Regions from separate parts of the Nocardia sp. PLKS1-43 genome, predicted to be linked through region 2. Evidence: riboswitches for the same ligand, from Rfam matches in the RefSeq annotation. Region 2 holds a riboswitch; the other holds the start of a gene.
The links. A riboswitch is a leader RNA that binds a small molecule or an ion and turns the genes downstream of it on or off. The one in region 2 is predicted to bind cyclic di-AMP.
Positions count from the first base shown of each region.

Region 1: it holds a riboswitch for cyclic di-AMP, as region 2 does, so the genes downstream of both, AC5WS7_RS23015 (resuscitation-promoting factor Rpf1 domain-containing protein) here and AC5WS7_RS14795 (C40 family peptidase) in region 2, are expected to answer to the same signal.

Region 1 covers NZ_JCAJZQ010000006.1:251,472-262,451, forward strand. Annotated here, with positions in the region: gene AC5WS7_RS23000 (DUF2771 domain-containing protein) at 1-157, shown strand, start outside; gene AC5WS7_RS23005 (cold-shock protein) at 225-647, opposite strand; gene AC5WS7_RS23010 (hypothetical protein) at 830-1,063, shown strand; cyclic di-AMP (ydaO/yuaA leader) riboswitch at 1,359-1,556, shown strand; gene AC5WS7_RS23015 (resuscitation-promoting factor Rpf1 domain-containing protein) at 1,565-2,251, shown strand; gene AC5WS7_RS23020 (hypothetical protein) at 2,344-2,532, opposite strand; gene AC5WS7_RS23025 (helicase-associated domain-containing protein) at 2,640-5,036, shown strand; gene AC5WS7_RS23030 (M1 family metallopeptidase) at 5,504-6,913, opposite strand; gene AC5WS7_RS23035 (LysE family translocator) at 7,015-7,659, opposite strand; gene AC5WS7_RS23040 (DUF3239 domain-containing protein) at 7,695-8,342, opposite strand; gene AC5WS7_RS23045 (DNA repair helicase XPB) at 8,828-10,486, opposite strand; gene AC5WS7_RS23050 (pyridoxal phosphate-dependent aminotransferase) at 10,826-10,980, shown strand, end outside.
Region 2 covers NZ_JCAJZQ010000003.1:660,193-671,172, reverse strand. Annotated here, with positions in the region: gene AC5WS7_RS14805 (fatty acyl-AMP ligase) at 1-1,682, shown strand, start outside; gene AC5WS7_RS14800 (RNA-binding S4 domain-containing protein) at 2,243-2,638, opposite strand; gene AC5WS7_RS14795 (C40 family peptidase) at 2,671-3,357, opposite strand; cyclic di-AMP (ydaO/yuaA leader) riboswitch at 3,376-3,541, opposite strand; gene AC5WS7_RS14790 (hypothetical protein) at 3,857-4,150, opposite strand; gene AC5WS7_RS14785 (DUF8462 domain-containing protein) at 4,320-5,504, shown strand; gene AC5WS7_RS14780 (alpha/beta fold hydrolase) at 5,986-6,948, shown strand; gene AC5WS7_RS14775 (Rv0250c family protein) at 7,119-7,409, shown strand; gene sdhC (succinate dehydrogenase subunit SdhC) at 8,270-9,097, shown strand; gene AC5WS7_RS14765 (fumarate reductase/succinate dehydrogenase flavoprotein subunit) at 9,152-10,980, shown strand, end outside.

The sequences.
Region 1 (10,980 bases), on a different contig from region 2:
CTTCGCACCCGGCACCCTCGCGCTGACCGTCCCGTCCCGCCCGAGCCCCGACCTTCGCCTGGCCGGCATCGAACTGCAGCTGGTGCTGCCCGCCCGCGACGAGACCGGCCGCGAATTCTTCACCCCGTACCAGGCCTGGTCGATCAAGACCGCCTGAGCGCGGGCCCGGGACAGACCGCGGCCCCGGCGCACCAGGCGTGCCGGGGCCGCGGGAGCCGATCGGCTCAGTGATCCAATTCGCGTGCGACGCCGCGCACCACCTCGGCGATGCGCTGGGCGGTCTTGCGGTCCGGATACTTGCCCTTGCGCAGATCCGGCTGCACCTTGGCCTCCAGCAGGGTGATCATGTCCTCGATCATCCCGTGCAGATCGTCGGGGCCCTTGCGGGGATGCTGCGGCGCGGAATCCTTGTGCCCCTGGCCTTGTCCGCCGCGCACGGACGGCGGCGGCTCGAGCAGTTTGAGGCTCAGCGCCTGCGGGCCACGGCGACCGGCCGCCATCCCGAATTCGACCCGTTGCCCGGGCTTCAACCCCTCGACACCCTTGGGCAATGCAGACGACCGAACATAGACGTCCTCCCCCTCATCCTGGGAAAGGAAGCCAAAGCCCTTTTCGACGTCGTACCACTTCACCTTGCCGGTCGGCACTGCGCTCACCCGTTCATCTTCGAATGCCCGGACCGCCCGGGCACAGTCATCGGCGCCGGAGGTGTGTCCGGCGCCCTTGCGTTCGCGAAAAGAACGCGCCCCACACAGGCATGCAGGACGCGATTTGCGTCGAGTCTACCCCGGTGACCATTCCCGAAGCACATCAGTTTTACGGTGCAGCAATGCCGGATTCCTCTTCCGACCGTTCCCCGCGGCGCGCCGCGGATCGGCTGCTGCCCGTCGCCGTCGGCCTTTTCGTGATCGGGCTGCTGGCGATCCTCGCCATATTCCTGACCCCGGTGGTGTCCGACGCGCATCCGGGACTGTGGCTCTATCTCGTCGCGATGGTGGCGACTCCGGGCGGACTTCTGCTGGCGACCGTGTTCGCACTGTGGTCCGGCCGCCGGGCGCGCTGAACCTCCGCGACTCCGGGACCGATCCCTTCGGCCGACAACAGGAATGCCCTGTTCGTAATCCCGCTACACGTGTGATGTTCATCACATCACGGCTAGGTCACGGGCGGGTCACGGACCGTACTTGCATACGTGACAACGCATCAACCTGCACCGAAGCCGCGCGGAACACGTTGGGCGCGTGCGCGACCCGCCCGCACACGCCGGTTACCAAATAGTGATTTTTCGCGGCGATCGTCGTACCGTCTATCCCAGTCGGGAGCAGTCCCGACGCCACCGGCCCGCCGCACCGAACCTCGCCCCGCGGGTACCGGACCCCAAGGAGACAGGGGCGAGGGCGGGGAACCCACGTTCCCTACAGGCAGGGAAGCGGAATCGGCCGGAAACGACCGATTCCTTGGGGTGAAGCCCCGGCGCACCACCCGGTGAGCCAGGGCCGGACGGCCTCTCAGTCCGAACCCGACAGCTCACCTCGCAGGCGCGTACGAGAGGGAGACACCCGATATGAGTGGACGCCATCGCAAGCCGACCAACACCGGCCGTACCGTTGCCAAGGTCGCCGTTACGAGCGCGATGATGGGCGGTGCAGGAGTGGCCCTCGCCGGTCACGCCGCCGCGGCTCCGGACTCCGACTGGGACAAGCTCGCGCAGTGTGAGTCCGGAGGCAACTGGGGTATCAACACCGGTAACGGATTCCACGGCGGACTGCAGTTCACGCCCAGCACCTGGGCTTCCTACGGCGGCACGCAGTACGCCTCGACCCCCGAGCACGCCAGCAAGGATCAGCAGATCGCGGTCGCCGAGAAGGTTCTCGCGACCCAGGGCTGGGGCGCCTGGCCTTCCTGCTCTTCGCACCTGGGCCTGCACAGCGCTCCGTCGCAGCGCACCGCGCCCGCCTCCAGCACCACCACCCAGCAGGCCGCTCCGCACATGCAGGCCGCGCCGCACACGCAGGCTCAGCCGGATATCGCGACCCATTCGCAGGCCCCCGTGCAGCAGCAGGCCGCGCCGGACGGCAGCCAGCAGGTCTTCCAGACCGTCGACAAGGGCATCACCCTGGCCCAGCAGCGCGGCATCCAGTTGCCGCAGCAGGCCATGGACGCCTACCGGGCCGCCAAGGCCAGCGGCGTCAAGCTCGATCCCAGCGTGATCAACTTCTTCGAGGCCAACAAGAGCTTCCTGCCCAACTGATCCGGTCTGCCTGAGGCACGTTTCAGCTTTTTATCGGGACACAAGAAAAGGCCCCGCATCCGAAAGGATGTGGGGCCTTTTCTGTTTCGCGGTCAGCGGTTGATCACCGTGCGCGGGTGCACGTAGGCAATCTCTTCCGCCGGCACCGGAAGCTCGGTGTCCTCACCGAACGGCGAAAGACCACCGGAACGGGTCGAGGAGAGCTCGGTGACCGCATGGTCACCATTGTCGAGCTGCGGCCAGCCGTTATCGACGTAGGGTTTCTTCGATTTGTTCACCACGGCATCATTCTGGCACGGCCGCCTCGATCGCCGCACGCTCCCATGGCCGCTCGGCGCACCGACCGGTCCCCCAGCGCCCACCCGCGTGTCGCCGTAGGCTGGAAAGGATGACCACGACCGACCGCACGCCCCGGACCGGGGACGACCGTCCCACGGGAGCCGCTCCCGCCGCCCGAGGCACGGCCGGTGTCGCCCAGCTGGCCGACTGGTTGTCCGCCCGCACCGACGACGAGCTGGTGACCCTGCTGGAACTGCGCCCGGATCTGGCCGTACCGCTGCCCGGATCAATGGCCGTCCTGGCCGCCCGCGCCGAACAGCGAGCGTCGGTGCTGCGAGTCTGCGACGACCTCGACACACTCGATTTCGCGATCATCGAGACCCTGGCCGTGCACGGTGCGGCCTTTCCGAGCCGCACAGCCGCACCGCTGCCGCGCAAGCAGTTGCAGAAACTGCTGAGCGATCGGGTACCCGCCAAGACGGTCGATCTGTCCGTCGCCCGGCTCACCGCCCGCGCTCTGGTCTGGGGCACGAAGGAGCTGCATCTGGTCGCGGCCGCGAAGGACGCGCTGCCCTGGCAGCTGGGCAGCACCACCGAACTTCCCGACGCACTCACCGAACCTGAGATCGTCGAGGCGCTGACCGAGATCGGTCCTCCCGAACGCGCTTTGCTGGACAAACTGGCCGCCACCGGTCCGCGCGGCCGCACCCGCGACGCCGCACCCGGCACCGCACCGGACCGCCCGATTCAACGGCTGCTCGCCCATCGCCTGCTGAACTGGGTCGACGCGGAGACCGTCGAACTGCCGCCGGCGGTCGGGCAGGTACTGCGCCGCGAACCGGTAACCGATCCGCATGCGCTCGTGCCGCCACGGCCCACACCGGTCAAGCACACCGCCACCGACGTCAACGCCGCGGCCGCGGGTGAGGTGGGCGAACTGCTGCGGCACTGCGGGGACATCCTCGAGGTGCTCGGCACCGCGCCCGCACCCGCGCTGCGCTCCGGCGGGCTCGGCGTTCGGGAGTTGCGCCGCATCGCCAAGCAGACCGGCGTCGAGGAGACCCGCGTCGGACTGCTCGCCGAGGTGCTCGCGGCAGCACGCCTGCTGGACAAGGGCATTCCTGAACCACCCCCGCCGGACGACTCGCTGGACGACAGCTGGGCACCCACGGCCACTGCCGACGGCTGGCGCGAACATTCGCCGGCTCGCCGCTGGGTGGTCCTCGCGCACGCCTGGCTGGAACTGGACCGCTTCCCCTGGATGATCGGTCTGCGCGACGCCAATGACAAACCGCTGGCGGCACTATCGATGGAATTGCGCAATATGCACGCGATCCGGGACCGCCGGGCGATTCTGCGGCTGCTGGCCGAATTCCCGCCGGGCGCCGCGGTTTCGGCCGCGGACCTGGCACGCGTGCTGGCCTGGCGACAGCCGCGTCTGCGCAGGCACTTTCACACCGACGCCGTGGAACGCACCCTCGCCGAGGCCGCGACGCTGGGACTGATCGGCCGTGGCGCGCTGGCCTCCGCCGGACGCGCGCTACTGCACGGCCCCGGCGCGTCCGGCGATGCCGCCGTCCCCGAGGAGGCGTTGCGCAACGCCGAGGCCGAAATGGATTCGGCGTTACCCGAGCCGGTCGACCACGTGCTGGTGCAGGCGGACCTGACGGTGATCGCCCCCGGACCGCTCATCCCGGATCTGCAGAGCCGGATCGCGCTGGTGGCCGATATCGAATCCGCCGGTGCGGCAACCGTTTACCGGATCGGCGAAACATCGGTGCGGCGCGCCCTGGACGCCGGGATGACCGCGGCCGAACTGCATCAGCTGTTCACCACGTACTCGCGCACCCCGGTTCCGCAGTCGCTGACCTATCTGATCGACGATGTGGCCCGCCGGCACGGACGGCTGCGAGCCGGTATCGCCCAATCCTTCGTCCGCAGTGAGGATCCCGCGCTTCTGGCCGAGGTGCTCGCCGCGCCGGTGGCCGAGCAGTTGGCGTTGCGAGCGGTCGCACCGACCGTGGCGATCTCACAGGCCACGCTCGCCGAGGTCCTCGATGAGCTGCGGGCGGCGGGATTCAGTCCGGCCGGGGAAGACTCCTCGGGTGCGATCGTCGATCTGCGCCCGCGCGGCGCGCGCATTGCGGCTCGCCCGAACACCCGCAACGCCTGGCGGCCCAGCCTGCCCAGTACCGTACAGCTCGGACAGCTGGTGGCCGAACTACGTGCCGGAGAACTTGCGGCACAGGCGAAATCGGGTCGGACCGTGCGTTCCGACGGCTCCCGCACCAGTACCGCGGCCACCATGGCCCTGCTTCAGCTGGCCGTGCGGGTGCGACGGCCGGTGCACATCGGATACGTCGACGCCCAGGGTGTCGCGACGCAACGCATCGTGGAACCACTCCAGGTTTCCGGCGGCCAGTTGAACGCCCTGGATCCGGTCACCGGCGCGGTGCGGAATTTCACCCTGCACCGGATCGCGTCCGTGGCGCTGGTGGATCAGTAGCCGCCCGCGCCGACCGCAAGGCTCAGTAGTCGGTCGAGTACTGCTGGGACAGGCCCTGCAGGCCGAGCATCAGATATCCGAGGGACCGGCCCAGAGTGTTGCTGAGCAGCATGAGTCCGTAGATATTCATTTGTCCGGCCTTCCCTCGAGACGTTGTGCGGACAGATTGTAAGCACAATTGTTAACGGTGGTGCATCGTTACCTGTCCCAACGGACTGTTCGGTCGATACACACTTGCCATCATCACCCTCCGACACGGTGTATGCGCTGCGTCGATGGAGATGGCTCAGACACGTCACCGCCCGAAACAGCCGAGCGGACAACCGGTTCCGGTCCGGGTTCCGCAGGCGGCATCGGAAAGCGTGGCCGAGCCCCACCTCGAGTAATCCCGATCGCACGAACCGCGGCGACAGACGTCGGTATCGAATGCGGTTGTCCGGCAGCCACACCCGACGGCCACCGTCGGCTCAGGTGTGCAGAGAACCCGGGTAGAGGAACCTGTCGGCGGGGCGGGTCGCGCCGTCGAGCCAGGCGGCGAAGAAGCCGGACAGGTCGATCGGGGTTCTGGACTGCATGTACCGGCGGAACTCCGGCATCGAGGCATTGCCGTAGGCGTGTGCTCGCACGAATTGGGCGATCGACGGGAAGAAGACACCGTCGCCGATCAGGCGGCGCAGCGCGTGCAGGAACAACGGGCCGCGGTAGTAGACCGAGGTGAATTCCTTCCCGGCGCCGGGGTTCTGCAGCGGGATCTGCCAGAAGTCCGCTCGGTTGCGGTATTCGGCGAGCGTGCTGCGGTACTGCGCGTCGGCGTCCTTGCCCTGCTTGCGTTCCGGCCACAGGTAGTCGGCGGTATAGCTGGCGAAACATTCGTTCAGGCAGACGTCGGACCAGTTCCGCACCGACATGGAATTGCCCCACCACTGATGGGTGTTCTCGTGGACGACCGTGTGCAGTTCGGCCCACGGGGCATAAATCGGGCGGGTCTGCGTCTCCAGCGAGAAATGCAGATCGGTGTCGACGTAGATGCCGCCGCCGCTCTCGAAAGGGTAAGGGCCGTAGAGGGATTCGAGGAAGTCCAGCACCTCCGGCAGCCGCCGCTCGAGATCCTTGCGCGACTCCGACCTCGGGGCGAAGGCGCTGATCAGCGGGGTTCCGTTGGCACGACGCTGATTCAGGAAATCGAGATGATCGATCGCGACGGTGGTCAGATAGCCGAGCACCGGATGCTGCGTCGCCCATTGCGCGGTCCGCTGCGAGCCGTGCACCTCGTCGCGCACGCGCAGCCCGTTCGAGATGACCTGCCATTCCCGCGGAACCGTCACGGTCAGGTCGAATGTGGCCTTGTCCAGCGGAGTGTCGTTGAGCGGGTACCAGGTCGCGGCGGAATGCGGTTCACCCGCGACGAACGCTCCGCCACTGGGCGAGAAGGTCCAACCGTGATCGGAGTTGTTCGACTCGATGCCGGAGTATCGGACGGTCACGGTGAACGGCAGTCCGGGCAGGATCGGCAGGGCCGGTGTGACATTCACCTTGTGATCACCGCTGCGGGCGAATCCGGCGGGCAGATTGTTCACCGAAACCTGTTGCACGGCAGGGCCGCTGAAGTCCAGCGTGAATGCGCGCAGCGGCTGGCCGGCGACCGCGTCCAGCCGTGCGGCGCCGGTCAGGTGATGTGTCGGCGGGTCGTAATCGATGGCGACCGCGTAGTGGTCGACGTGGTATCCGCCATTGCCGTCGTCGGGATAGTAGGGATCGCCGAGCCCCGGCGCGCCGACCAGGGGATCGGCAGGCGTTCGCGCCTGCGCCGGAATCGACAACCCGGCCGCCAGCAACACACCGGACAGCACTGCGCACACCCATTTGCGCGATGTCATGCGGACTTGTCCACCCCCTTCTCGGCATGCGGTTCCGGTGACGGTCGATGCTAACCCACCCGAAAGCCCAGGCCGGAGCGGCACACCAGGCGAACCGTCGGCTATCCGCCCGAACCCGAGACCGCCACGCTCGCGCCGAGCCCCATGATCATTACGCCCCCGGCGCCGCCGACGGCCTCCAGACGCCGCGGCGACCGCGCGAACCAATCGCGAGCGGTACCGGCCAGCAGCGCCCAAGTGCTGTCCGAGACCAGCGCGATGCACACGAATATGCAGCCCAGGGCCAGCATCTGCAACGGCACCGAACCGTGCTCGCGATCCACGAACTGCGGCAGCATCGCGGAGAAGAAGATGATCGCCTTCGGGTTGGTCACCCCGACGATGACCCCCTGCCGGAACACCCGGCGATGCGCCGTCGGCTCCGTCGATGTCGAGGCGGCCAACGCAGTGCGTAGCGATCGCCGCTGCCGGATCGCCTGGGCGCCGATATAGATCAGGTACAGTCCGCCGCCGACCTTCACGATCGTCAGGGCGATCGCGGACGCCGCGACCAGCGTGCCGAGACCGGCCGCGACCAGCGCCAGCATGATCTGCACGCCGAGGGCATGCCCCAGCACCGAAACCAGTGCCGCCCGTTTGCCATCGGTCAGCGCGCGACCGACCGTGAACAGGACGCCAGGACCGGGAATCACGATGATGATCGTTCCGGCCACGATGAATGCGAGCAGATTTGCGGCGGACGGCATCTTTCGATCATACGAAGGCGCGCAAGGGTTTTTGGCTAACCGCGCAGTTCCTCGGGCAACTGGTGCGGATCGAGCAGGAGACGTCCGAAATCGGCGGTGCGCACCTTGTCGGCCAGGGAACGGTTGTCGGCCAGTAGTTTCCATTCGGCCGCCGGAATGGCGTCGCGGGCACGGGCGATGACCTCCGGATCGCGGGTGCCCCAGGCGATCGGCATCGCGCCGACCGACTGCCGCAATCCGCCCACCGACAGCGGTGCGCGGTCGGCCCGCACGGTCACCGACGGGATCTGCTCACCGGGCCAGGACCGATGGCCGGGCAGCGACCGCACGGTACGGGTGATCAACGCATAGCGCGGCGCCGCACCGGATTTGGCCAGGTTGACCAGAGCCAGCAGCAGCGCTCCGCGCGGATGCCGATCCGAGACGATCGCCGGGACGAGTTCGCCCTCGGCATAGAGCTTTTCGATCCGGGCGCGATGCGGCGTCCACAGCGCCACGAACAGCGAGGTCACCGTGCCGAGCCCGAAGGCGACGGCCAGCAGGAACGAATACGGGTGGTCCAACCAGATCAAACCGGCGGTACCCAGCCCGAGCACGACGGTCGTGGTGAACGCCAGAACTCGAAGCTTGCGGGTGTCCGCGACGACCTCGTTCACCGCCCGCGCATGTTCCCGGTCCACCACGAATTCGAACGCTCTCTTTTCCGCATCCGCTTCGCTCCGGCGGGCCGCGGCCTCCCAAGGCTCGATTCTTCCCTCCTCCGCTCCGTCAGTCCGGAATCGAGCCGGGCCGCGGCCTTCGGCGTTGTCCGGCATGGGCGAACCTGGCCGACCTCGGACTCCGTCACGCTTCGCACGCTGCGCCGATCCCGCATCGCCGCTGCCCCCGCCCTCGGAGTCGCCATTGTCCGAGGTGGACAGATCCGGGCGACGTTGCGGCCACGTGCCATGGGTGAGTGGCACCGCTTCCCGGCTTCGCTCCTGTGCCGAGGTTGGGCTGGAATCGCCCCCGGGCGCGGCCTCGGGTTCGGCGTTGTGCGGAGGGAGCGCGCCGGGTGGCCGCTGATCGCCGGGCGGGCGATCCGGGTGGAGAGGGCCGGCACCTGGCTCGCTCCGGCCGGGCGGGCGTTCAACCATGTTCAGGTCCTCCGTCCGGTTCCTCGAGTGGTCTAACCGATCGCGGGGCCCAACAGGTCGTCGGCGTCGGTGATTCGGTAGGCATACCCCTGTTCGGCCAGGAAACGCTGTCGGTGCGCAGCATATTCTGCGTCCAGCGTGTCGCGGGACACCACCGAATAGAAGTGCGCCTGTCCGCCGTCGTGCTTCGGGCGCAGCAGGCGGCCCAACCGCTGAGCCTCCTCCTGACGGGAGCCGAAGGTGCCCGAAACCTGTACTGCCACAGACGCTTCGGGAAGGTCGATGGAGAAATTGGCGACCTTGCTCACCACCAGCACCGGAATTTCGCCGTTGCGGAACGCGTCGAACAGCGCCTCGCGCTCCTTGGTGCGGGTCGAGCCCTGAATCACCGGCGCGTTCAGATGTTCACCCAATTCGTCCAGCTGATCCAGATAGGCGCCGATGACCAGACTCGGAGCATCCTTGTGCCGCGCGAGAATCGACTCCACCACAGGGAGTTTGGTGCGCGCGGTGGAGCACAGCCTGTAGCGCTCCTCGGGTTCGGCGGTGGCGTACGCCATCCGTTCGGCGTCGGTGAGCGTCACCCGCACCTCGATGCAGTCGGCCGGGGCGATCCAGCCCTGCGCCTCGATATCCTTCCACGGCGCGTCGTACCGTTTGGGCCCGATCAGCGAGAACACATCGCCCTCGCGGCCGTCCTCGCGGACCAGGGTCGCGGTGAGACCGAGGCGGCGACGCGATTGCAGATCGGCCGTCATCCGGAAGACCGGGGCGGGCAGCAAATGCACCTCGTCGTAGATGACCAGGCCCCAGTCCCGGCTGTCGAACAGCTCCAGATGCCGGTACTCACCCTTGGTCTTGCGGGTGATGACCTGGTACGTCGCGATGGTGACGGGGCGGATCTCCTTGCGTTCGCCGGAGTATTCGCCGATCTCGTCCTCGGTGAGCGAGGTGCGCGCCAGCAGCTCCCGCCGCCACTGCCGGCCCGCGACCGTATTGGTCACCAGGATCAGCGTGGTGGCCTTGGCCTTGGCCATCGCCGCCGCGCCGACCATGGTCTTACCCGCGCCGCACGGCAGCACCACCACGCCCGAGCCGCCGGCCCAGAACGAATCCGCGGCCAATTCCTGGTAATCGCGCAGGTGCCAGGCATGGGTGCCGAAGTCCAGATCGATCTGGTGTGCCTCACCGTCGACGTATCCGGCCAGATCCTCGGCGGGCCAGCCCACCTTGAGCAGCATCTGCTTGATCCGGCCGCGCTCGGACGGATGCACCTGCACCGTGTCGTCATCGATGCGGGCACCCAGCATCGGCTGGATCTTCTTGTGCCGCAACACCTCTTCCAGCACCGCGCGATCGAGGCTGACCAGTACCAGACCGTGCGCGGGATGTTTCATCAGCTGCAGCCGGCCATATCGGGCCATGGTGTCCACGACATCCACCAGCAACGGCTGCGGCACCGCGTACCGGGAGTACTTCACCAGAGCGTCGACGACCTGCTCGGCATCGTGCCCGGCCGCGCGCGCGTTCCACAGCGCCAGCGGGGTGACCCGGTAGGTGTGCACGTGTTCGGGCGCGCGCTCCAACTCGGCGAACGGCGCGATCGCCTGACGGGCGGCATCGGCCTGCTCGTGCTCCACCTCGAGCAAGAGGGTCTTGTCGCTCTGAACGATGAGTGGTCCGTCTGTCACGGCACCTCCTGCGGTTCGCGGGCCGGGTCCATTCTTGCCGATGGGACCGACACGGCCGCCGCCACCGGGGCTGAGCACGCAATGTACCTGCTCGAGCGGTTGACGAACCGCGTTCGGCGGATATATCCGGCCGCATATCGGCCGCGCGCCCATCCGTCCCGTGGAACACCGTTCACTCCGGCTGTCTTCCCTGATCCCGCGCGCTCGATCGCCGCATCGGCCGTGGCGTCGCTCACAGGGCCGCAGACGGCGGCCCTTCGCCTCGCCGGGCCGGCCGTAGGCCGGTACCGGGCCACCGCCACCGCTGAAGCTCCGGCTGACACGCGCTACCTTGTGACCATGCGAAATCCGCCGACCGTCGCCCGCTTGCGCCCGTTCGCCTCGACGATCTTCGCCGAGATGACCGAACTGGCGGTGCGGCACGGCGCGGTCAACCTGGGCCAGGGATTTCCGGATTCGGACGGTCCGGCGGCCATGCTCGAGGTGGCCGAGCG
Region 2 (10,980 bases):
ACGAACCGGCCGACGCGCTCGCCACGGCGGTCGCGCGATGGGCCGCCGAGCGTCCGGACGCGCCCGCGTTCACGGCGCTGTCGTATTCCGGTCCGCAATGCCGGTCGCAGACCCTGACGTTCAGCGAGTTACACAGTGCTGCAAGTGTTCTCGGCGCGAAAGTCGACGCGATGACGGCTCCGCGGGATCGGGTCGCCATCTTGTGCGATCACGGCCTGAACTACGTGGTGGCTTTTCTGGCCTGTCTCCATGGTTCCCGAGTGGCCGTGCCGTTGTTCCCGGTCGAGCGTCATCGCAACGCAGATCGGCTGGCGGCGGTCCTGGACGATGCGCGACCGGCACTGAGCCTGGTCGACCCGGGCAGCGAAATGCGCACCGCGGCCGACGGGTTCGCGACCGGCGTCGTCGCGCCGGTTACCGTCGAGCCGGCAGCCACCGCGGTACCGCCACAACCGGCCACCGAACATCCGGCCTACCTGCAGTACACCTCCGGCTCCACGAAAAGCCCTGCCGGAGTGCGGGTATCGCACGCCAATCTGGCCGCGGCACTCGATCAACTGCGCGGCGGACTGCCCGTCGCGAACCGCAAACCCATCGTCACCTGGCTGCCGTTCTTCCACGATATGGGCCTGGTCTTCGCCATGTCGCTGCCGCTTTACACCGGCGTGCACGCGGTGAGCCTGCCTCCGGCCGAATTCGCCAAACGACCGATCCGCTGGTTGCGAGCCTGCGGCGACTATCGAGCCGGGGCCACCGCCAGCCCGAATTTCGGCCTGGCTCACGTCGTTTCGGCCAGCACGCGGCAAGAGCGCGAGGAATTGGACCTGTCCGAGCTGGAGCTGGTGCTCAACGGCGCGGAGCCGATCCGGGCCGAGGTTCTGACGGCGTTCACGAAAGCCTTCGCACCCCACGGTTTCCGGCACAGCGCCCATACCGCCGGATACGGCCTGGCCGAGGCAACCCTGCCGGTCACCTTCGGCGCACCCGGCGAACCACCCGCGGCGGCCGAATTCGATCGCGCGGCCCTGGCCGACGGGCACGCGATCCGCGCCGAACCCGGCGCGGGAATCCGGCTGGTCGGCTGCGGCACACCCGCCGGCCAGCAGGTCCGCTTGGTCGATCGATCCGGAGCCCGGGTGGCCGCGGGCACGGTCGGTGAGATCTGGGTTCGCGGCCCGAATGTCTGCGCCGGATATTTCGGCAAACCTGGCGAGACGGCAGAGACTTTCGGCGCGCGAGCCCCCGGCGAAACGGAGAACTGGCTCCGCACCGGCGATCTCGGCTTCCACCACGACGGTCAGCTCTACATCGCGGGCCGCCTCAAGGACCTGATCGTGATCGCGGGCCGCAACCACTACCCGGCTGATATCGAAAGCACCGCAGCCGATTCCGCACCCGAGGTGCGCACCGGCCACATCACCGCATTCGGTGTGGACGACGGCGCCCACGAGACGTTGATCCTGGTCGCCGAGTTGAACGAGCCGCCCGCCGATGCCGCCGAGGTGGCCCGCCGGATCCGCGCCGCCGTCGCCTCCGCGCACGATATCGCCCCGGCCGAGGTGGTGCTGGTCGAACGCGGCCAGATCCCCAAGACATCCAGCGGCAAAGTGCGCCGCGGCGAGTGCCGAATCCGCTACCGCCGGAACGAGTTGGTACGCGTCGGCCCCTCGCCCACGGTGTAGGCCTGATCCACACCCATCCACAGGCCGTGGCGCATGAGCGACGGCCGTGGCGGCGGGCGCGGTCGTGCTGTTCTTCGTGCTTCGCCGGCTGGAACGGTCCGGACTGCGCCGTCGCGCCCATGCGGTCTCCGAACAGCGAAGATTCGCACTGGAGTTACGGGTTGGCCTGCCCCGTCCACTGCGGCGGATGAATGCGCTTCGACCGATCGGGTCGGCGCGGATCCACGACGCTTCTGCCCGGCAGGCAAACACCGGGCAACGCCGGGTGCGCACTGCCGAGAGCTGCCGGACCGGTGGAAGGCCGACACACGGTAGTGACCGCTCGTGACCGAATTCGGCGCGCCGCCACCCGATTCGCCGGATCGTGTGATGAAGGTCACTCGCTGATTTTCGCGTCGGCCGTGACCATTCGCATCGCGAGGGAATATCCGGGACGGGACGTCGATGAGTTCAGCACGACCACTCCGGCGAGTACACCGAGCGCGGATCCGACCTACCGGAGAACGGGAATGCTCATGAAGAGTAAGGGCTTCACGAGACGTCGAACAGCGCGAACACACTCAGGACGAGGCGGTGGGTCCTCGGCCGAGCAGTCGATCCGTCTCGCGCCGTTCGCGTTTGGTGGGACGTCCGGCACCACGATCCCGGCGCGGCATCGTCGCAACGATCTCGGGAGCGGGTGGCGGCGGACTCTTATCGATCAGGCACTGTGCGGCGATCGCCGCGCCCACACGTTTGGTGATGACCTTCTCGACTACGACGATGCGGTCGAGCCCGTTGATCCGGGCACGCACCTCATCGCCGGGTTTGACCTGATGAGCAGGCTTGACCGCGACGCCGTTCACCTTGACGTGCCCGCCGCGACACGCGGTCGCGGCGGCCGACCTGGTTTTGAACAGCCGGACAGCCCAGGTCCAGGAGTCGACCCGGGCTGTACTCGGTTGCGCCGAGGGCAGTTTCGCTTCCAGAGCGGTACTGGTCGCGAGGATCAGGCGACGCGACGCGCGGTAACGATCGAATGCGGATCGAGGTGCGCGTAGCTGACGGTCTCACCCGACTGCGGCGCCTGCAGGATCTTGCCGTCGCCGGCGTACATCGCCACGTGGCCGCCGCCCTCCTGGATGACCAGGTCGCCGGGCTGCAGGTCCTGGTAGGCGACCGGCTTGCCGACGTGCGACTGCTCGAAGCTGGTACGCGGCAGGTTGACTCCGGCCTGCTTGTAGGCCCACTGCACGAGGCCGGAGCAGTCGAAGCTCTGCGGGCCCGAGGCACCCCAGACGTAGTCCGAGCCGATCTTGCTCTTGGCCGCGCTCAGCGCGATGTTCTGCGGGCCCTGGTGGTCGTTCACACCGGGCAGGGCCGCGGTCAGACCGGGAATATTGGGCTGCTGCGGGCTCTGCGGGGCCAGCGCCTTCTGTGCGGACTTGATCTGATCCGCGTGGTCCTTGATCAGATCGGCGTGATCGGCGAGCGCCTGATTCACGGCCTTGACCTGCTGAGTGAACGAGGAATCGACCGGCACATCGAAATCACCGACACCGGGAACGTTGATGGTCTGAGCCATCGCCGACACCGCGGGCATGGCTCCGGTAGCCGAGGCGACCGCACCCATGACGAGTGCGCCCTTCACGGAATTCGGGAGCCGAGATTCCCGTTGCAGACTGTGTTTACCCACCGAGCTGAGTCTCCTGTTTCTTCCACTCCACCCGCCGACCGAGTTAGCTGACGGGTTCGGGCCGGGAAGATCGGTCCTACCCCGACCGACCTGTTTAGCCGGGCGAGGATTCACCCCACTACATCTGGGTCCTCGGTTCAGCGAACGAGCTTGCGCCCGAACGCCGATTTGGCGGTGACTCGACTGGCCGTTTCCCCTACGAAGCGGCCCACTTCGTCAAGTCACGAGAAGATTACGGCCAGCACGTGATGTTGTCCACCCCACAGCGCGGCGTGTTTTGCCGACCTCGACGAAGGCCCAGCACAGAGCCGCGATTCGGCGTGTCACGCGGCGGGTAACGGACCGATCTCGGCTCGGACACAACTGTTATCGACTCGGGTTGGAACGTTATCAACTCGATTCCGTCCGTTATCGACGGGCAAATCCAGCGCGTCGACACCCCGGCCACGACGAATCCTCTCGCCCACCGATCGGAGCCCGCGAACGGGCAGCCGCGGGTTCAGTCCCCGCTGCCGTCACGCTCGGCGAGCGCGCGTTCGAGTTCCGCGATGCGGCGCCGGGCATCGGCCAGTCCGGTCTCGAGCTGACCGAGCGCCATCACGAGCGGACCGACCGCGAGATCGGCCACCAGTTGCGGATCGTCGAAGCCCTGGCCGATCGCCTGGAGGATGTTCCCGCGAATGCGCGCCGCGAGAACGGCTTCGCGCGGCACATTCCACGATCCGACGACTTCGGCGGTGCCGCCCTCGGGTACCTCGACATCCGGTACGCCGGCATCGGGTTCCTCGCTCATGACTCTCCTGCGCCTCGGCCACCCGGCATCGCGACGGGTCACATCATCTGTGCCAACAACCACCAGCCTAGAGACCGCGTTCCCGGGCCGCACATCCCTCGCTAGTCACATCTAGGGAACGCGGTAGATGTCCGAAGATTTTCCGCGCGACACACTACGGTGGAACGGCATGGACCCCGTGCGCAATCCGTATGCTCCCGGCGCCGGACAGCGCCCGCCCGAACTCGCCGGGCGGGCGAAACAGCTCGACGCGTTCGACGTGGTGCTCGAACGCATTTCGCGCGGGCGGCCCGAGCGCAGCGTCATGCTCACGGGATTGCGCGGCGTCGGAAAGACGGTGCTGCTCAACCAGCTTCGGTCGGCCGCGCGCGCACGCGATTGGGGCACCGGCAAATTGGAGGCCAGGCCGGATCAGGAGCTGCGGCGGCCGCTGGCCTCGGCTTTGCACATGGCGGTGCGGCAGATCGCCGTGGCACACCGCAATCTGGAGATGGTCGACGACTTCCTCGGCATACTCAAGGCTTTCGCGCTGCGCGCCACCGTCGACAAGGGGATGCGCGATCGCTGGCAACCGGGTATCGACGTGCCGGCGGTGACCGGCCGCGCCGACTCCGGCGATATCGAGATCGATCTGGTCGAATTGCTGATGGAGGCCGCGCAGGTCGCCCGCGACATCGGCGTCGGCATCGCGATATTCATCGATGAGATGCAGGATCTGGGCGCGGCCGATATCTCCGCGATCTGCGGCGCGTGTCACGAATTGAGCCAGGAGGCAGCGCCTTTGATCGTGGTCGGCGCCGGCCTGCCGCATCTGCCCGCGGTGCTGTCGGCCTCCAAGAGCTACTCCGAGCGGCTGTTCAGTTATCACCGCATCGACCGGCTCGATCGGGAGTCGGCCGATCTGGCGCTGATCGCCCCGGCCGAGCGCGAGGAGGTGAAATTCACTGCCGAGGCGCTGGATTCGCTGTATCTCAAGGCCGATGGATATCCGTACTTCGTGCAGGCCTACGGCAAGACGACCTGGGACCTGGCCGCGCAGAGTCCCATCACCGCCGAGGATGTGGAACTCGCCGCCCCCGCGGCGGAGGAGGAGTTGGCGGTCGGCTTCTTCGGGTCCCGATACGAGCGGGCCACCCCGGCCGAGCGGGAGTACATGCGGGCCATGGCCGAACTGTCCGGTGACGACGGCCCGGTGGCCACCGCCGCCATCGCCAAGGAGCTGGGCCGCCGCCCCGCTTCGCTGTCACCGGCTCGGGACGGCCTGATCAAGAAGGGGCTGATCTACTCGGCCGAGCGGGGAACCATCGGGTTCACCGTGCCGCACTTCGGCCGGTACCTGCGCAGCGTCGCCTGATGTGCGAACGCCGGGAAGGCATCCGGTCCTTCGAGGGTGAGCGTGACCGGTCAACACCGAGCGATTCGGGAATCTACCCATAGCTAGCTGGTTTCCTAGATATCCATAGATTCCTATCGTCGATTCCCACATCGATTCCGAAGACCCGTGGCCCACCGAAGCGGACCCGAGCTGTCGATGTCTCCCGGCATCGTGAGGCCGCGACTGTCTCGTTGGGCGTTCCAGCCCGCGGCCATGCGTCCGCAGCTTTCTCTAAGTAGATCTACGCGAAGCGCAAGATAGGTCTAGAAATCCGGACAGACCTGCTGCGGGACTCGCAACGGAGCCACCGCGCGCCAGGACCGGCCGGTCCCGCGCCGACCGGCGGTCGACGACCGGCCGCAATTCCACAACGCGTGGATAACGCCCGTTTGGCCTGGTTAACGCCCTGGCAATTCAACTCGACAACCGGGCAAGAACGGACTCGCACCAGGAGGACGTCATGTCCACGACCGCACTCCCCGCCGCGACCGGCGAGGGCCGGCATGCCACCGTCAGCGCCGACGACGGCACCCCGCTCGCCGTGCGCGTCTTCGGCGCGGACGACGCGACCCTCACCGTCGTCTTCGTCCACGGGCACTGTCTGCGCGCGGACTCCTGGTCCTTCCTGCGCGAGCAGCTGCTGCCGCACTGGGACCCGGGCACCCGCATGGTGTTCTACGACCATCGCGGGCACGGTGATTCGGGTGCGGCCGATCCGTCCACCTACACCATCGACCAGCTCGGCCACGACCTGGACGCGGTGCTGCGCGCGGTCGCGCCGACGGGACCCGTTGTGCTGGTCGGGCATTCGATGGGCGCGATGGTCACGCTCGCCTACGCCCGGCTGCATCCCGCGGCGATCGGAACCCGGGTGGCGGGCATCGCGCTGCTGGCCTCCGCGGCCGGCGGCATCACCAGCGTCGGGCTGGCTCGGGTGCTGCACCGGCGCACGGTGACCACGTTCCAGGTCGCGGTCCGGCGAGCGCCACGAGTCATGCAGGCGTCCAAGCAGTTCGGTCGCCGGGTCTTCGAACCCGTCATGCGCGAGGCGAGTTTCGGCACCCGCGCGGTGAGCCCGCGCATGGTCGCGGTCGCCACCGCGATGCTCAACGACACGCCGTTGCTGACCATGGCCAGTTTCCTGGACTCGCTGATCCGGTTCGACGAGACCGCGACCCTGGCGCTGCTGGCCGATCTGCCCGCACTGGTTCTGGCCGGTTCGGCGGACATCGTTATCCCGTTCGCGCATTCGGTGGTGCTGGCCTCCCAGCTGTCCGCGGCCGAACTGGTGCGCCTGGACGGGGCCGGGCACAGCGTCATCCTCGAACGCGCCGAAGAGGTCGCGATCGCGGTTCTGGCCCTTGTCGAGCGGGCCCGAGTCACCTGCGCGACGCCGAGTCCGATCTGCGCGATCGCCGGATGAGCTTGGCACAACAGCCGAAACGCCTGGTCCGCGAGGTGTTAGAGCCAGAATCGAAAAGTTCGCGTACTGTGTTGTAGATCACGATGTGCGGTCGATCACAGTAAGATCATCTTCGGCCGCATGGGGCGGCACAGCGCCGAGTCGCCCTCATCCCGCTCGAGGAGGTTTCGATGACACGCAGCGATATTGCGGAGCTCCACTTCGCGGTCGGGCAGCTCCAGCAGTGCATCGGCGCACTGCGCGGCCACTACGGCGACGCCCGTTCGGTCCGCCGCCTGGAGAACGACCTCGAACGGCTCCTGCTCGACACCGAGGATTTCGAGCAGGCCCCGCCGCCGGAGGTCAGCAGCCGCCGCGAACAGGACATCATCTACGTCCCGGACAGCAAGTCCGACGAGGCCGCGTGGATGGGCGCCCAGGACGAAGGTCTCGGCTTCCACTCCCGCCCCCGCACCAAATAGGTAACGCTCACCGCCGCTCACCGCGCTGGCGCCTCCCCGCGACTTCGGCGTTGTTGAGCGCGGGGAACCCGAGCTTCGGGCCGGCGGCCGAGCGGGCGGTACCCGGTGAGTTACCCATGTGCTCCCGGGACGAGTTTTCCTTTCCCGCTATCGCGGGGTTGGGTGATCGGCTGCCGCCGGTGGCGTGATCGTGTGCGTGGACCGGCGGCGCTGCCGTGTCGCTCGCCGAGTGCCGGGCCCAGTTCCGCACATCCTGGTGCGGTGGAACGCCCGAGGAGCTGGGTCGCCGCTTTCCGCTTGCGAAGTGGACCGGCGTCCGTCGCGCGGTGATGCCGGCAGGTAACTTCGGGCGGCTCCGGCACCCGCTTCCTCCTCGATGCGCGCGAGCGCGTACGGCACGGCGGCGAAGATACGTCCGCCGCCCGGTGCACAGCACCCGCCGAAGGTCCGCGCGGTACACGCCCGCACCCCTTCCGGTGATTCGATCTTGGTATCACCGTCCACGCGAACGCTCGTCGATCATGGACAGCGCGATTGTTGCTGGTACATGGCCGCGCGGCGGGCGGAGTTCCGGTTGCGAAAAGTGCGGATTGTCAATGTGTGCCGAATTGTCTTGTTACTCAAGATAGTTCGAGATTGTTGCCGATGATTCGCCGGAACCCGTCACGCCGCACGAAGATCAGAAAATGTGGCGCAAATCATATCTATGCAAGCGGTGCGATATTCCCGAAGCCCGTGACAGCTCATAGCTCAGGTGCCGTATGGTGCTCAGCATCACATTCGATGCCGGAGGTAACGATGATGTTCCGCGGGGCAGATAGGCGAGGCATCCTGCCGTGAGTGAGCTTGCGAGCGAACCAGTGACCACACAGCGCACAGTTTCCGAATCGGGCACGGGAGTCTTCGGCCGGGGTCGCGCGAGCATCCCGGACCGCACCCTGCGCACCGACAATTGGTGGCTCCCACCGACGATGACGGTGATCGGCCTGGCCGCGTTCGTCATCTACGCGACGGTCCGGGCATTCGTCCGCACCGCCTACTGGGTGCCGGACTACCACTACCTGACGCCGTTCTACTCACCCTGCGTGAGCACGTCGTGCGCCGAGGGGTCGAGCCACTTCGGGCATTGGTTCGGCGCCCTGCCGAGCTGGATCCCGCTGGGGTTCCTGGCCCTGCCGTTCCTGCTGCTGTTCCGGTTGACCTGCTATTACTACCGCAAGGCCTACTACCGGGCGGTGTGGTTCTCCCCGCCCGCCTGCGCGGTGGCCGAGCCACACGCGAAATACACCGGGGAGACCCGGCTTCCGCTGATCATCCAGAACGCGCACCGCTACTTCTTCTACATCGCGGTGATCGTCTCGCTGATCAACACCTACGACGCGATCATGGCCTTCCACGGCAAGAACGGCGGATTCGGCTTCGGACTGGGCAACATCATCCTGGTCGTCAACGTGATCCTGCTGTGGGCGTACACCATGTCGTGCCACTCCTGCCGCCACATCGCCGGCGGGCGGCTCAAGCACTTCTCGGCCCATCCGGTGCGGTACTGGTTCTGGACCCAGGTGTCCAAGCTGAACACCCGCCACATGCAGCTGGCCTGGACCACGCTCGCCACCCTGGCGATCACCGACTTCTACGTCATGTTGGTCGCCAGCGGCACTCTCACGGACCTGCGGTTCGTGCACTGATCACGTCCGATCCCATCTCGCTCAAACCCTCTGCCTCTCAGGAGTATTCGGTCCATGCCTGAAGTCGAACGGCACAAGTACGACGTCGTGGTGATCGGCGCGGGTGGCGCCGGATTGCGCGCGGTGATCGAGGCGCGCGAACAGGGTCTGTCGGTGGCGGTGGTGTGCAAATCACTGTTCGGCAAGGCGCACACCGTGATGGCCGAGGGCGGCTGTGCGGCGTCGATGGGCAACGCCAACCCGAAGGACAACTGGCAGACCCACTTCCGCGACACCATGCGCGGCGGCAAATTCCTCAACAACTGGCGGATGGCCGAACTGCACGCGCAGGAAGCCCCCGATCGGGTGTGGGAGCTGGAAACCTATGGGGCGCTGTTCGATCGGACCCCGGACGGACGAATCAGCCAGCGCAACTTCGGCGGTCACACCTACCCGCGCCTGGCGCACGTCGGCGACCGCACCGGCCTGGAACTCATCCGCACCATGCAGCAGAAGATCGTCTCACTGCAGCAGGAGGATTTCGCGGCGACCGGTGACTACGAGGCGCGGATCAAGGTTTTCGCCGAATGCACCATCTCCGATCTGATCAAGGACGGCGACCGGATCGCCGGCGCGTTCGGGTACTGGCGCGAATCGGGCCGGTTCATCCTGTTCGAGACTCCCGCGGTGGTGCTGGCGACCGGCGGAATCGGCAAGTCCTACAAGGTGACCTCGAATTCCTGGGAGTACACCGGCGACGGGCACGCGCTCGCGCTGCGCGCCGGGGCGACGCTGATCAACATGGAATTCCTGCAGTTCCACCCGACCGGCATGGTCTGGCCGCCGAGTGTGAAGGGCATTCTGGTCACCGAGGGCGTGCGCGGCGACGGCGGGGTGCTCAAGAACTCCGAGGGCAAGCGGTTCATGTTCGACTACATCCCGGCGGTCTTCAAAGGGCAGTACGCCGAGACCGAGGATGAGGCCGATCAGTGGTTGCGCGACAACGATTCCGCGCGCCGCACACCGGATCTGCTCCCGCGCGACGAGGTGGCGCGAGCGATCAACGAGGAGGTCAAGGCCGGACGCGGTACCCCGCACGGCGGTGTCTACCTGGATATCTCCTCCCGGTTGCCGCGCGAGGAGATTCTCAAGCGGCTGCCCTCGATGCACCATCAGTTCAAGGAACTCGCCGATGTGGACATCACGGCCGAGCCGATGGAGGTCGGGCCGACCTGCCACTACGTGATGGGTGGTATCGAGGTCGACCCGGATACCGGTGCGGCGGTGGTGCCTGGCCTGTTCGCCGCGGGTGAATGCTCCGGCGGAATGCACGGATCCAACCGGCTCGGCGGCAACTCGCTGTCCGATCTGCTGGTCTTCGGCCGACGCGCCGGACTCGGCGCGGCATCCTATGTGGAGCAGCTTCCCGACCGGCCGAAAGTGTCCGAGGACGCCATCGCCGCGGCCGAGAAAACCGCTCTGGCGCCGTTCGATCCGCCCACCGAGGGCACCGCGGAGAATCCGTACACCCTGCACAGCGATATGCAGCAGACGATGAACGACCTGGTTGGCATCATCCGCAAACAGCACGAGCTGGAAGAGGCCATCGAGAAGCTCGGCGTCCTGCGCGAACGCTACGACCACGTCACCGTGGAAGGGAGCCGGCGGTTCAATCCGGGCTGGCATCTGGCCCTGGATCTGCGGAACATGTTGCTGGTCAGCGAATGTGTGGCGCAGGCGGCGCTGATCCGGACCGAGAGCCGCGGCGGGCACACCCGCGACGACCACCCGAAGATGGAGGCGGACTGGCGCAACAAGCTGCTGGTCTGCCGGGTCGATCCCGATGACGACGCACAGACCGTGCCGGGCGTCACTGTGACGCAGGCCGATCAGAAGCCCATGCG